One region of the Pseudescherichia sp. L3 genome, then DNA from elsewhere that is predicted to be linked to it. Evidence: predicted binding sites of a transcription regulator. Region 1 holds the regulator's gene; each other region holds the start of a gene.
What was found. The regulator PurR, encoded in region 1, represses purine synthesis genes. The targets are predictions, from matches to a motif close to CANGCAAACGTTTGCNTG.
Positions count from the first base shown of each region.

Region 1 (4,312 bases):
TTTTTAACCCGGATATCCGACGGGGCGGTACCGTTAATGTTAATGCCCGCACGGCTTAACAGTTCGTTTGCGATACGGAACCAGTTATCGCTCTGTATGTTGACTTCTTCTATACACGATGAACTCATAGCTTCTCCATCACCCTATGTGATCAGAACCTTCAAACAGCGTAGACGCGTTTAATGGTTTGTGAGAAATCCCACGGAACGGGCCGTGAGCTTGATATCCGACGTAGAACAGAGGAAGGGAGATAGCCCTTGCCGAAAATGCCGTCCATGGAAGAACAGGCGTACTCCGACGCCTGCCAATACATATTTTTGCTATTAAGAATTATCGAATTGAGTATAGGACGCAAAAACGGCTCGTTCAACCGATTATGGTTAGTTAACTAATTATTTTATTGCCTGTTTTTGCACCCAATAGCCCAGCCCGGCAAGCAGCGCGGTCAACAGCATAACGCTGGTCGTGGTGAGCAGAGGCGTAGCGATAAGCGTTGAAACCAGCAGGCTGGCGAAGAAGCAGAGGCCCAGCTGGAGGGTATTTTGCAGCGCTGCCGCGCGTCCCGCGCCCTGTGGAAACGGACTCAATGCCTGGGCTACAACAATGGGATAGATCGCACCGTTAGCCATCGCCATGACACAGAACGGCACCAGCAACAGCGTTAATGAAACCTGCGGTATAAAGGAGACCAGCCAGACGGCAACCACGCTCAGGGCGTAGAGGGCCAGCAGCCAGGGCAGCATGCGTGGCCCCTGCCAGCGTTGCAGCGCGGCGCGACAGCCGTAACCGCCCAGCAGAAAGGCGATGGTCTGCGGGACATAGCTCAACCCAATCGCCGTGGGACCATAGCCCAGCGCGCTCAGGATAAACGGCGAGCCGGTCAGCCAGGCGAAAAAGCTGGCCGAGCAGGCGGCGTAGATGGTGACGTTTCCGCAGTAAAAGCGGGAGCGTAACAGCAGCCCAAAGGTGACGGGCGTCGCGTGCGGGTGCTGTTTTTTGACCGGTTTTTTAAGGCGCAGCGCGGGCAGCATCAGCAGCAGCGTGATAACAAACAGCACCATGAAGATCGTCTGCCAGTGGGAGTGGGCAAGGATCCAGCTTCCCAGCAGCGGCGCAAGGGCAGGTGACAGCCCTACCAGCGGCATGATGGTGGCAAAAATCCGGTTAACCCGCTGAGCCGGATAGTAGTCCGTTACCAGCGTCTGCCAGCTAACCGCCGCAGCACAGACCCCTACGGCCTGAACAAAACGCAGCACCAGCAGCGTGGTGCCGTCACGCACCCACAGCATGCCGAGGCAGCCGAAAGCAAACAGCCCCAGCCCGCAAAGCAGTATTGGCCTGCGGCCAAAGCGATCGGAGAGTGGGCCCCATACCAGCTGGGCGAGGGCGAAACCGGCCAGAAACAGGCTCAGGCTGGCGCTCACGGCCGATGCAGGCGTATTGAGATCCTGCTGAATAGCAGTAAACGCCGGCAGATACATATCCGTTGCCAGAAAGCCCAGCACGCTTAATCCCGCCAGCCAAACTAAAAACCCTTTACCAGGTAACATCATGATTCCTTCTTATTATCTTTTACACGACAGGTGAACAGGACAGATCGCAAAGCGGCAAAGTGTAGGCAGTGCATTGTCGGTTGTGAAACGGTAATATTTGCGCGGTGCATTCAAATTTTTTGCAGGCAGAATATGTGGTCAGATTACTCCCTTGAAGTCGTAGATACCGTCGCCCGTACCGGCAGCTTTAGCGCCGCCGCCCAGGAGCTGCACCGGGTTCCCTCTGCAATCAGCTATACCGTTCGCCAGCTGGAAGAGTGGCTTGCCGTGCCTTTGTTCGAACGACGTCATCGGGATGTCGTGTTGACCCCTGCCGGCAGCTGGTTTTTGCAGGAGGGGCGGTCTGTCATCAAAAAAATGCAGGTCACCCGACAGCAGTGTCAGCAGATAGCCAACGGCTGGCGCGGGCAGCTTGCCATTGCCGTCGATAATATTGTGCGTCCCGAACGCACCCGGCAGATGATCGTCGACTTCTACCGCCACTTTTCAGACGTGGAGCTGCTGGTGTCGCAAGAGGTGTTTAATGGCGTCTGGGATGCGCTGGCCGATGGGCGCGTAGAGCTGGCTATCGGTGCGACTCAGGCCATACCTGTAGGCGGGCGCTTTGCCTTTCGCGATATGGGGATGCTCAACTGGCGCTGCGTCGTGGCCGCTCATCACCCGCTGGCGGGCAGGGGTGGCCCGCTGAGTGACGATCTCCTGCGCGGCTGGCCGTCGCTGGTGTGGGAAGATACTTCCCGGCTGCTGCCCAAGAGGATCACCTGGCTGCTGGACAACCAGCGGCGAATGGTGGTGCCGGACTGGACCTCTTCAGCAGAGTGTCTGAGCGCCGGACTGTGCATCGGTATGGTGCCGGGCCATTTTGCACGGCCGTGGCTCGATCGCGGTGAGTGGGTGGAGCTCCAGCTGGAAGAGCCGTTTCCAGATGCAGCATGCTGCCTGACCTGGCAGCAAAACGACAACTCGCCCGCGCTGGGCTGGCTGCTGGACTACTTAGGCGATAGCGAAACGCTTAATCGGGAGTGGCTGCGAGAGCCGGAGTGATCGGCTCCCGCAGGTTTTATCGCGGCGGGATCTTAACGGCGATAGTCGCGGAAGGGACCGTCAGCGACCGAGCGGCGCTCGATCAGCCGAGGATGAACCTCAATCGACTGTGACTCTTCACGCTTATTCACAATGCGGTCCATCAGCATATTAAAGGCGGTTTCCCCCAGCGAGTCTTTGGGCTGGTGGATGGTGGTCAGCGCAGGGGTGAAGAACCGGGCGTTACGCACGTTATCATAGCCGATCAGCGATACATCCTGCGGCACGCGCAGGCCCATCTCGTCGACGGCGCAGAGCGCACCCATTGCCATCACATCGCCGCCGCAGAACACGGCAGTAGGGCGGTGCGGCTGAGAGAGGATCTGCTGCATCGCCCGGTAGCCGGACTCGGGTTCAAAGTCGCCCTGCACAATCCAGTTTTCCGGCACGCTGATCAGCGCCTCTTCCATGGCTTTCATAAAGCCAGCCAGACGACCCGCGCCGGTGTTGCGCTCAAGCGGGCCAGGGATCACACCAATCTCACGATGGCCGCGCTCGACCAGGTAACGGCCAGCCATATACCCGCCTTCGAAGGCGTTATCGATCACCGAGTCGGTAAAGTCTGCTTTTGCCTCGCCCCAGTCCATGACGACCATGGGAATATGGCGATACTCCTCCAGCATGCTGAGCAGCGGGGCGGGGTATTCAGAGCACATCACCAGCAGGCCATCGACGCGCTTTTGCGCCATCATCGACAGATAGGCACCCTGCTTCTCCAGGTTGTTCCAGGCATTACCCAGGATAAGGGTATAGCCTTTCTGGAAGCAGTTTTTCTCTACCGCTTCGATAATCTCGGCAAAGTAGGGCGCTTCGCTGCTGGTCGCCAGCAGGCCAATCGATTTGGTATGGTTAACCTTCAGGCTGCGGGCCACGGCGCTGGGTGAGTAGTGCAGCTCTTTAATAGCTGCCCACACCGCATTACGCGTCTCTTCTGCCACAAAGCGGGTTTTGTTAATAACATGTGATACGGTTGTGGTGGAAACGTTTGCTCGTTTCGCTACGTCTTTTATAGTTGCCATTCAATGTCACTCCAAACCACGACGTAAGCTCCTGAAAATAGTGTAGGTAAACGTTTGCCTCTACTCAGCCTGCACGCAACGTTTGGAGATGCGATTCGCCGGGAAAACGACACGGAACGTCAGGAGGGGTCTATGGCCGGTACGCGAATAAATTTAGCGTGGAATTTTGTCTTATCTTGATGAAAAGGGGAAGCGTTAAAACGCATATCACCCCAAATCAAAGAAGATTTTTGCCCATAAATGTGTAAAAATGCGCAGGCTCACTTTTTGTGGGGTAATAAGAATGGAGAGAAATTGATGAGTGCAGATCTGAAGTTTTCCCTGATGACCACCGTTGTTGTGCTGGGCCTGATTGTTGCGGGTGCGCTGACCGCTGCGTTAAATTGATTCAGCATGGGGGAGGGGCCTCTCTCCCTCTGTTTAATGTCGACCTTTTCCCCGCCCAATTGTTATCAAAATGGCAATAAACTTTTGTTAGTTTGATAACTTCTGTTTTTTTGTGATAAATGTCATGCTTTTGGCTTCTGTGACGGTGTCGCCTGTCGACACGGCAATTCTGGAGTCAAAATATGAAAATCAACTTTCCCCTGCTGGCCCTGGCGATTGGGGCATTTGGCATCGGTACCACCGAGTTCTCCCCGATGGGCCTGCTGCCGA
Region 1 is NZ_JANKYC010000001.1:1,040,904-1,045,215, forward strand. It holds gene cfa (cyclopropane fatty acyl phospholipid synthase) at 1-128, opposite strand, end outside; gene punC (purine nucleoside transporter PunC) at 393-1,550, opposite strand; gene punR (DNA-binding transcriptional activator PunR) at 1,686-2,597, shown strand; gene purR (HTH-type transcriptional repressor PurR) at 2,630-3,655, opposite strand; gene NR795_RS05135 (YnhF family membrane protein) at 3,953-4,042, shown strand; gene NR795_RS05140 (MFS transporter) at 4,225-4,312, shown strand, end outside.

Region 2 (4,312 bases), 250 kb from region 1:
AGCAGGGGCTGGGGATCTTCGGCGGTGCTATCGCCGACCGCTTTGGTGCTAAGCCGATGATCGTCACCGGCATGCTGCTGCGGGCCGCCGGGTTCGCCACCATGGCGGTAGCGCAGGAGCCATGGCTGCTCTGGAGCTCGTGCATCCTCTCTGGCCTCGGCGGGACGCTGTTCGATCCACCGCGCTCGGCGCTGGTGGTCAAGCTGATCCGCCCGCACCTGCGCGGACGTTTCTTCTCGCTACTGATGATGCAGGACAGCGCCGGGGCGGTGATCGGTGCCCTGCTCGGCAGCTGGCTGCTGCAGTACGATTTCCGCCTGGTGTGCGCTACCGGCGCGGTGATCTTTGTCCTCTGTGCCGCCTTCAATGCCTGGCTGCTGCCCGCGTGGCGGCTCTCGACGGTGAAAATCCCGGTGCGGGAGGGGCTTAGCCGGGTCGTGGCCGACAAACGCTTCGTGACCTACGTTCTCACCTTAACCGGCTACTACATGCTGGCCGTACAGGTGATGCTGATGCTGCCGATCATGGTGAACGACATCGCCGGTTCGCCCGCAGCAGTGAAGTGGATGTATGCCATTGAGGCAAGTCTTTCGCTGACCCTGCTCTACCCGCTCGCCCGCTGGAGCGAAAAACGTTTTCGCCTTGAGCAGCGTTTGATGGCCGGCCTGCTGTTTATGTCCTTCAGCCTGCTGCCGATTGGCATGGTGAGTTCGCTGCAGCAGCTCTTTACATTAATTTGCACGTTCTATATCGGCTCGATTATTGCCGAACCGGCGCGGGAAACGCTGAGCGCTGAGCTGGCCGATGCCCGGGCGCGGGGCAGCTATATGGGCTTCAGCCGCCTGGGCCTCGCCTTTGGCGGATTCCTTGGCTATGCGGGGGGTGGCTGGCTGTTCGACGCCGGAAAAGCCTTCAGCCAGCCCGAGCTGCCGTGGATGATGCTGTCGGCGATTGGCCTGGTGACGCTGTTTGCGTTGTGGTGGCAGTTCAGCCCCCGTCATCCCCGGACAGGGGTGCTCGAACCGGGGGCCTGATTTGAAAGGCGCTTTTTTCTCTTCCATACTGATGGTTACGGACAACCATCACCTGGAGGGGAAACGTGAAGCTCTATATTTACGACCACTGCCCGTACTGCCTGAAAGCCCGCATGATCTTCGGCCTGAAAAATCTGCCGGTCGAACTTAACGTGTTGCTCAACGATGATGAAGCCACGCCCACCCGTATGATTGGCCAGAAGATGGCCCCAATCCTGCAAAAAGATGACAGCCGCTACATGGCCGAGAGCCTGGACATTGTGAAGTAAGTTGACCAGCTCGACGGCGAGCCGCTGCTGACCGGCGCACGCAAGCCAGCCATCGAGACATGGTTGCGCAAGGTTAATGAGTACACGAACCGCCTGCTGCTCCCGCGCTTTGCCAAAGCACCGTTTGATGAGTTTGCAACGCCCGAGGCGCGCGCTTACTTCATCAAGAAAAAAGAGGCCGCTATCGGCGACTTTAGCGAGCATCTTGCCCATACGCCGGGGCTGGTGAAAAAAATCAGCGATGATCTGCGCGATCTGGATAAGCATATTGTCCAGCCCAACGCGGTTAACGGTGAACTCTCTGAGGATGATATCCACCTCTTCCCGCTGCTGCGTAACCTGACGATTGTGCCCGGTATTGTCTGGCCAACCCGCGTCGCCGACTATCGCGACAATATGGCCAAGCAGACGCAAATTAACCTCCTCTCCTCTATCGCAATTTAACCTCTGGTTCGGCGGAAGCGTAGGTTTCCGCCACCGCTTTCAGCCTTTTCTGCTGTTACGCCTCCCGCTGGTGCGCCAGGCTGCTTTATGTCACGATGGCATAAATGGATGGCTTTTGAGGGATCCCATGAAGAAGATTTTATTTGCCGCAGCCCTTGTTGCAGGCGGCCTGCTGGCAGGCTGTAACCAGCTCACCCAGTACACCGTCAGCGAGCAAGAGATCAACCAGGCGCTGCAAAAGCACAACAATTTTTCCCGCGATATTGGCCTGCCGGGCGTGGCGGATGCGCATATTGTGCTAAATAACCTGGTCAGCGCTATCGGGCGTGACGATCCGGGCAAAGTTACGCTCTCTGGCGACGCCGGACTGGATCTTAACTCCCTGTTTGGTAGCCAGCAGGCCACGGTTAAGCTGAAGCTCAAGGCGCTCCCGGTTTTCAATAAGGAGAAAGGAGCGATCTTTCTCCAGCAGATGGAGGTGGTTGACGCCTCGGTAATGCCGCAGAAGATGCAGCCGGTCGTACAGACCCTGATCCCCTACCTGAACCAGGCCCTGCAGAACTACTTTAACCAGCAGCCTGCCTACGTCTTAAGCGAAGACAGCAGCAAGGGCGAAGCGCTGGCGAAAAAGTATGCCAAAGGGCTGGAGATTAAAGAGGGCGAAATTGTGATCCCCTTTATTAACTGACCGATAGGCGCACCGTAATTTTTGCTCTGCGGTCAGGAAAGTGGTGCAAACGAAAACGTTTACGCCTATGCTTAGTGCCCGGCATAAAACCAGCCATTATTGACTTCACTTTAGCCGGAGCACTACCATGACAGCACAACCCCAGGTTTTAAAAATTCGCCGCCCTGACGACTGGCACGTACATCTGCGCGACGGCGATATGTTGAAGACTGTGGTGCCCTACACCAGTGAAACCTATGGCCGCGCTATCGTGATGCCAAACCTGGCACCGCCGGTGACCACCGTCGAAGCCGCCATCGCCTACCGCCAGCGTATTCTTGCCGCCGTCCCTGCCGGACACGACTTTACCCCGCTGATGACCTGCTACCTTACCGACTCGCTGGATCCCAACGAGGTCGAGCGCGGCTTTCGCGAAGGGGTCTTTACTGCAGCCAAGCTCTATCCGGCCAATGCCACAACGAACTCCAGCCATGGGGTGACCAGCATTGACGCTATCATGCCGCTGCTGGAGCGGATGCAGATGCTGGGTATGCCGCTGCTGGTGCACGGCGAAGTGACCCACGCCGAGATTGACATCTTCGATCGCGAGGCGCGCTTTATTGAAACGGTGATGGAGCCGCTGCGCCAGCGCCTGCCTGCGCTGAAGGTGGTGTTTGAGCACATCACCACTAAAGATGCCGCCGACTATGTGCGCGAGGGCAATGAGCTGCTGGCAGCGACTATTACCCCGCAGCATCTGATGTTTAACCGTAACCATATGCTGGTGGGCGGCGTGCGCCCGCACCTTTACTGTCTGCCGATCCTCAAGCGTAACGTTCACCAGCAGGCGCTGCGTGAACTGGTCGCCAGCGGCTTCGACCGTGCTTTCCTTGGCACCGACTCCGCCCCGCATGCGCGCCTGCGTAAAGAGACCAGCTGCGGCTGTGCAGGCTGCTTCAATGCCCCGTCGGCGCTGGCCAGCTACGCCACCGTCTTTGAAGAGATGAACGCTCTGGCACATCTTGAAGCCTTCTGCTCGCTTAACGGCCCACGCTTCTACGGCCTGCCGGTCAACGAGGGTTACGTAGAGCTGGTGCGCGAAGAGGAGCAGGTGCCAGAAAGCATCGCCCTCAGTGACGATACGCTGATCCCTTTCCTGGCAGGCGAACGCGTTAACTGGCGGATCCGTCGCTAAAAAAGAGTTTGCTCCCTGTTGTAAGTTCTGCGTCTATACTGTATAAAAATACAGTACATTACTCAGGGGGCAATCATGCGTATTGAAGTGACTATCGCTAAAACAACACCCTTACCGCCGGGCGCGATTGATGCGCTGGCAAGCGAACTCTCCCGCCGTCTGCAGAGCGACTATCCCGACACCGAAGGCAAGGTGACCGTCCGCTATGCAGCTGCCAACAATCTGTCTGTTCTCGGCGGTGCCAAAGGTGATAAAGAACGCGTTAGCGAGATCCTCCAGCAAACCTGGGAGAGCGCGGACGACTGGTTTACGCAGGATTAATGGTTGTTTCCCTATTGTGCTTTTGCCGGGTCGCCCCGGCTTTTTTTCACTTTTAGGCATTATTCTGATGGTGCCGCTTATCTCTGTAATAAATAAGCCGTAATTAGCCCTTTTCTTGTTCAAAAAATTCTAAGAAAGTTCAGAAAAAATGCCCCTATTTTTTTTATTGGCGCAATCTGCTTAATTATTGATATACTTAAGTTGCTTCAAAAAACACGCATTGAACCTCAAGAGTCGTTGTCACTACACACGCATTTAGGGGGTTAAAATGGTAAAAAATAATGAAGTCATTCAAACCCATCCGCTCGTAGGGTGGGACATCAGCACCGTGGACAGTTACGATGCGCTGATGCTGCGCCTGCACTACCAGACCCCAAACCAC
Region 2 is NZ_JANKYC010000001.1:786,068-790,379, reverse strand. It holds gene mdtH (multidrug efflux MFS transporter MdtH) at 1-1,034, shown strand, start outside; partial or broken gene grxB (glutaredoxin 2) at 1,100-1,747, shown strand; gene NR795_RS03835 (lipoprotein) at 1,875-2,435, shown strand; gene pyrC (dihydroorotase) at 2,563-3,609, shown strand; gene dinI (DNA damage-inducible protein I) at 3,685-3,930, shown strand; gene bssS (biofilm formation regulator BssS) at 4,199-4,312, shown strand, end outside.
Region 2: the regulator PurR is predicted to act here: its motif matches at 2,484-2,501, upstream of pyrC (dihydroorotase).

Region 3 (4,312 bases), 1.1 Mb from region 1:
CGCGGCGAAACCTCGCTCACCTACTTTGAGTACGGCACGCTCTCGGCGCTGTGGCTGTTTAAGCAGGCCGCGCTGGACGTGGTCATTCTTGAAGTCGGGCTGGGCGGACGTCTGGACGCCACCAACATGGTGGATGCCGACGTGGCAGTGGTCACCAGCATCGCCCTCGATCATACCGACTGGCTGGGGCCGGATCGCGAAAGTATTGGCCGGGAAAAAGCCGGGATCTTCCGCGGCGGCAAACCGGCGGTGGTGGGTGAACCCGATATGCCGTATACCATTGCCGAGGTGGCGAGCGAGAAGGGGGCCAGCCTGCTGCGTCGCGGGGTCGACTGGCACTACGCGGTAGCGGATAATAGCTGGACATTTCAGGATACGGCGGGCGAGCTGAGCGCGCTGCCGCTGCCCCACGTTCCACAGCCGAATGCGGCGACCGCCCTGGCGGCGCTGCGCGCCAGTGGGCTAAAGGTGAGCGAGCAGGCAATCCGCGAGGGCATTGCCAGCGCGATCCTGCCGGGGCGTTTTCAGACGGTGAGCGAGTCGCCAAGGGTGATCCTCGACGTGGCGCATAACCCGCACGCGGCGGCTTACCTTGCTGGACGGCTTGCAGCTCTGCCATCTCACGGGCGGGTACTGGCGGTGGTCGGGATGCTGCACGATAAAGACATCGGCGGTACGCTGGCCTGTCTGGAGCAGTGCGTCGATAGCTGGTATTGTGCCCCTCTGGAGGGGCCACGCGGTGCAACAGCAGAGCAGCTGCTGGCCCATCTGAAAGGCGGGGCGGCATTTGCTGACGTCGAGCAGGCGTGGCGCGCGGCAATGGCGGATGCCAGACCTGAAGATACCGTGCTGGTGTGTGGTTCATTCCACACGGTGGCACATGTCATGGAAGCGATGGACGCGGGGAGAGCAGGTGGCAAGTAAGTTTCAGAACCGTTTAATGGGAACCATTGTGCTGGTGGCGCTGGGAGTAATTATCCTGCCAGGGCTGCTGGACGGGCAGAAAAAACACTATCAGGACGAGTTTGCGGCGATCCCGCTGGTGCCGAAACCGGGCGATCGCGACGAGCCGGACATGATGCCAGCGGCAACGCAGGCGCTACCGGCCCAGCCGCCGGAGGGCGCGGCGGAAGAGGTGCGGGCGGGGGATGCCGCCGCGCCGTCGCTGGAAACGTCTCGCCAGGCGCTAGAAGGCAGCGCGCTGGAGGCAGAGCAGTATCCGGTAGAGACGCCGAAAGCGAAGCCGGTGGAAAAGGCGCAGCCTAAGCCACAGCCACAGCCGCAGCGTGACCGAGCCAGCGAGCAGTTAGCCGCCGCGAACGACGCGCCGGTGGCCCCGCCTAAACCGGCAGCGGAGGAGAAACCTGCGCCAACCGGCAAAGCCTGGGTCGTCCAGCTTGGGGCGCTAAAAAATGCCGATAAAGTCACCGAGATCGTCGGCAAGCTGCGCGGAGCAGGGTATCGCGTTTACACTATTCCAAATACGCCGGTACAGGGTAAAATAACCCGCATTCTGGTCGGCCCGGACGCCTCCAGAGACAAGCTAAAAGGATCGCTCGGGGAGTTAAAACAGCTCTCAGGCTTAAGCGGCGTGGTGATGAACTACAGCGCAAACTGATCCTTTGGCGGGTTAAAAAAAGCGCGGCCGGCAGGCCCATAGAGGCAAAAGGTCTGATGGCGTTGAATATTTTTTCAGCGCCATTTTTATTTTCGCGCGGCACGGAAATCGCTACGCAAACGTTTTCTTTTTCTGTTAGAATGCGCCCCGAACTGGACGACAGGGCGTAAAATCATGGGACACATATGGTCTGGATTGATTACGCCATCATCGCGGTAATAGGTTTTTCCTGTCTGGTTAGCCTGATCCGTGGCTTTGTACGTGAAGCGTTATCGCTGGTGACATGGGGTTGTGCTTTCTTTGTTGCCAGTCATTACTACACTTACCTGTCTGTTTGGTTCACGGGCTTTGAAGACGAACTGGTGCGGAACGGGATTGCTATCGCAGTACTGTTTATCGCAACGCTGATTGTCGGCGCTATTGTTAACTACATTTTCGGCGCGCTGGTCGATAAAACCGGTCTGTCGGGAACCGACAGGGTGTTGGGGATTTGCTTCGGTGCGCTACGTGGGGCGCTGATTGTTGCCGCAATCCTGTTCTTTCTCGATACCTTTACCGGGTTCTCGAAAAGCGATGACTGGCAGCGTTCGCAGCTGATCCCACAGTTCAGTGTTATCATCAGGTGGTTCTTTGACTATCTGCAAAGCTCGTCTAGTTTTTTGCCCAGGGCGTAAGCCCTGCGATGTGGCCTAGCGAGGAAAAGACGTATGTGCGGTATTGTCGGTATCGCCGGTGTTATGCCGGTAAACCAGTCGATTTATGACGCGTTAACGGTGCTTCAGCACCGTGGTCAAGATGCCGCAGGCATCATCACTATCGATGAAAACAACTGCTTCCGTTTACGTAAAGCGAACGGGATGGTTAGCGATGTATTTGAAGCCCGCCACATGCAGCGCCTCCAGGGGAATATGGGTATCGGCCATGTGCGTTACCCCACCGCTGGTAGCTCCAGCGCGTCTGAAGCGCAGCCCTTCTACGTTAACTCGCCGTATGGCATCACGCTTGCCCACAACGGCAACCTGACCAACGCCCACGAGCTGCGTAAGAAGCTGTTCCAGGAGAAGCGTCGCCACATCAACACCACCTCCGACTCTGAAATCCTGCTCAATATTTTCGCCAGCGAGCTGGATAACTTCCGCCACTACCCGTTAGAGGCGGATAACATTTTTGCCGCGATCGCCGCGACCAACCGCCAGATCCGCGGCGCGTACGCCTGCATCGCGATGATTATCGGCCACGGCATGGTCGGCTTCCGCGATCCCAACGGCATCCGTCCCCTGGTGCTGGGCAAGCGTGACATCGGCGACGGCCGCACCGAGTATATGATGGCCTCCGAGAGCGTGGCGCTGGATACGCTGGGCTTTGAGTTCCTGCGTGACGTTGCCCCTGGCGAAGCGGTCTACATCACCGAGAAGGGCCAGCTCTCTACCCGCCAGTGCGCCGACAACCCGGTCAGCAACCCGTGCCTGTTTGAGTATGTCTACTTCGCCCGTCCGGACTCCTTTATCGACAAGATCTCCGTCTACAGCGCCCGCGTTAATATGGGTAAAAAACTGGGGGCGAAGATTGCCCGCGAGTGGGAAGATCTCGACATTGACGTGGTGATCCCGATCCCGGAGACCTCCTGCGATATCGCGCTGGAGATTGCCCACATTCTGGATAAACCCTACCGTCAGGGCTTTGTGAAGAACCGCTACGTTGGCCGCACCTTTATCATGCCGGGCCAGCAGCTGCGTCGTAAATCTGTACGCCGTAAGCTGAACGCTAACCGCGCCGAGTTCCGCGACAAGAACGTGCTGCTGGTGGATGACTCCATCGTGCGCGGCACCACCTCGGAGCAGATCATTGAGATGGCACGCGAAGCCGGGGCGAAGAAAGTTTACCTCGCCTCAGCAGCACCGGAGATCCGCTTCCCGAACGTCTACGGCATCGATATGCCAACCGCGAACGAGCTGATCGCCCACGGGCGTGAAGTGGACGAGATCCGCCAGATCATCGGCGCTGACGGCCTGATCTTCCAGGACCTCAACGATCTCATCGACGCGGTACGCGCCGAGAACCCGGATATCCAGCAGTTTGAGTGCTCAGTGTTCAACGGGATCTACGTGACCAAAGACGTGAACCAGCAGTACCTCGACTATCTCGACTCTCTGCGCAATGACGATGTCAAAGCCGTGCAGATGCAAAACGATCTCGAAAGCTTAGAGATGCATAACGAGGGTTAACTCTCGCGCGCCCTGCGTTCGCAGGGCGCTTCAACGTTGCAACGCCCGCTATAATCCGGCAAAGTCCTCTCACGAAAGTAAAAGGACGGGAATATGAAACGACTGATTATTGGCATCTCGGGTGCCAGCGGGGCCATCTATGGCGTGCGTCTGCTGCAGGTGCTGCGCGACGTGGCTGAAGTGGAAACCCATCTGGTCATGAGCAACGCCGCCCGCCAGACGCTGGCGCTGGAGACCGACCTCTCCCTGCGTGACGTACAGGCGCTCGCCGACGTGGTGCATGACTCGCGTGATATCGCCGCCAGCATCTCCTCCGGCTCGTTTAAAACCGCTGGTATGGTGATCCTTCCCTGTTCCATCAAAACCCTCTCCGGCATCGTTCACAGCTATACCGACAGCCTGCTAACGCGTGCGGCGGACGTGGTACTGAAAGAGCGCCGCCCGCTGGTGCTCTGCGTACGGGAAACGC
Region 3 is NZ_JANKYC010000001.1:2,167,453-2,171,764, reverse strand. It holds gene folC (bifunctional tetrahydrofolate synthase/dihydrofolate synthase) at 1-924, shown strand, start outside; gene dedD (cell division protein DedD) at 914-1,618, shown strand; gene cvpA (colicin V production protein) at 1,804-2,292, shown strand; gene purF (amidophosphoribosyltransferase) at 2,326-3,843, shown strand; gene NR795_RS10530 (UbiX family flavin prenyltransferase) at 3,937-4,312, shown strand, end outside.
Region 3: the regulator PurR is predicted to act here: its motif matches at 1,731-1,748, upstream of cvpA (colicin V production protein).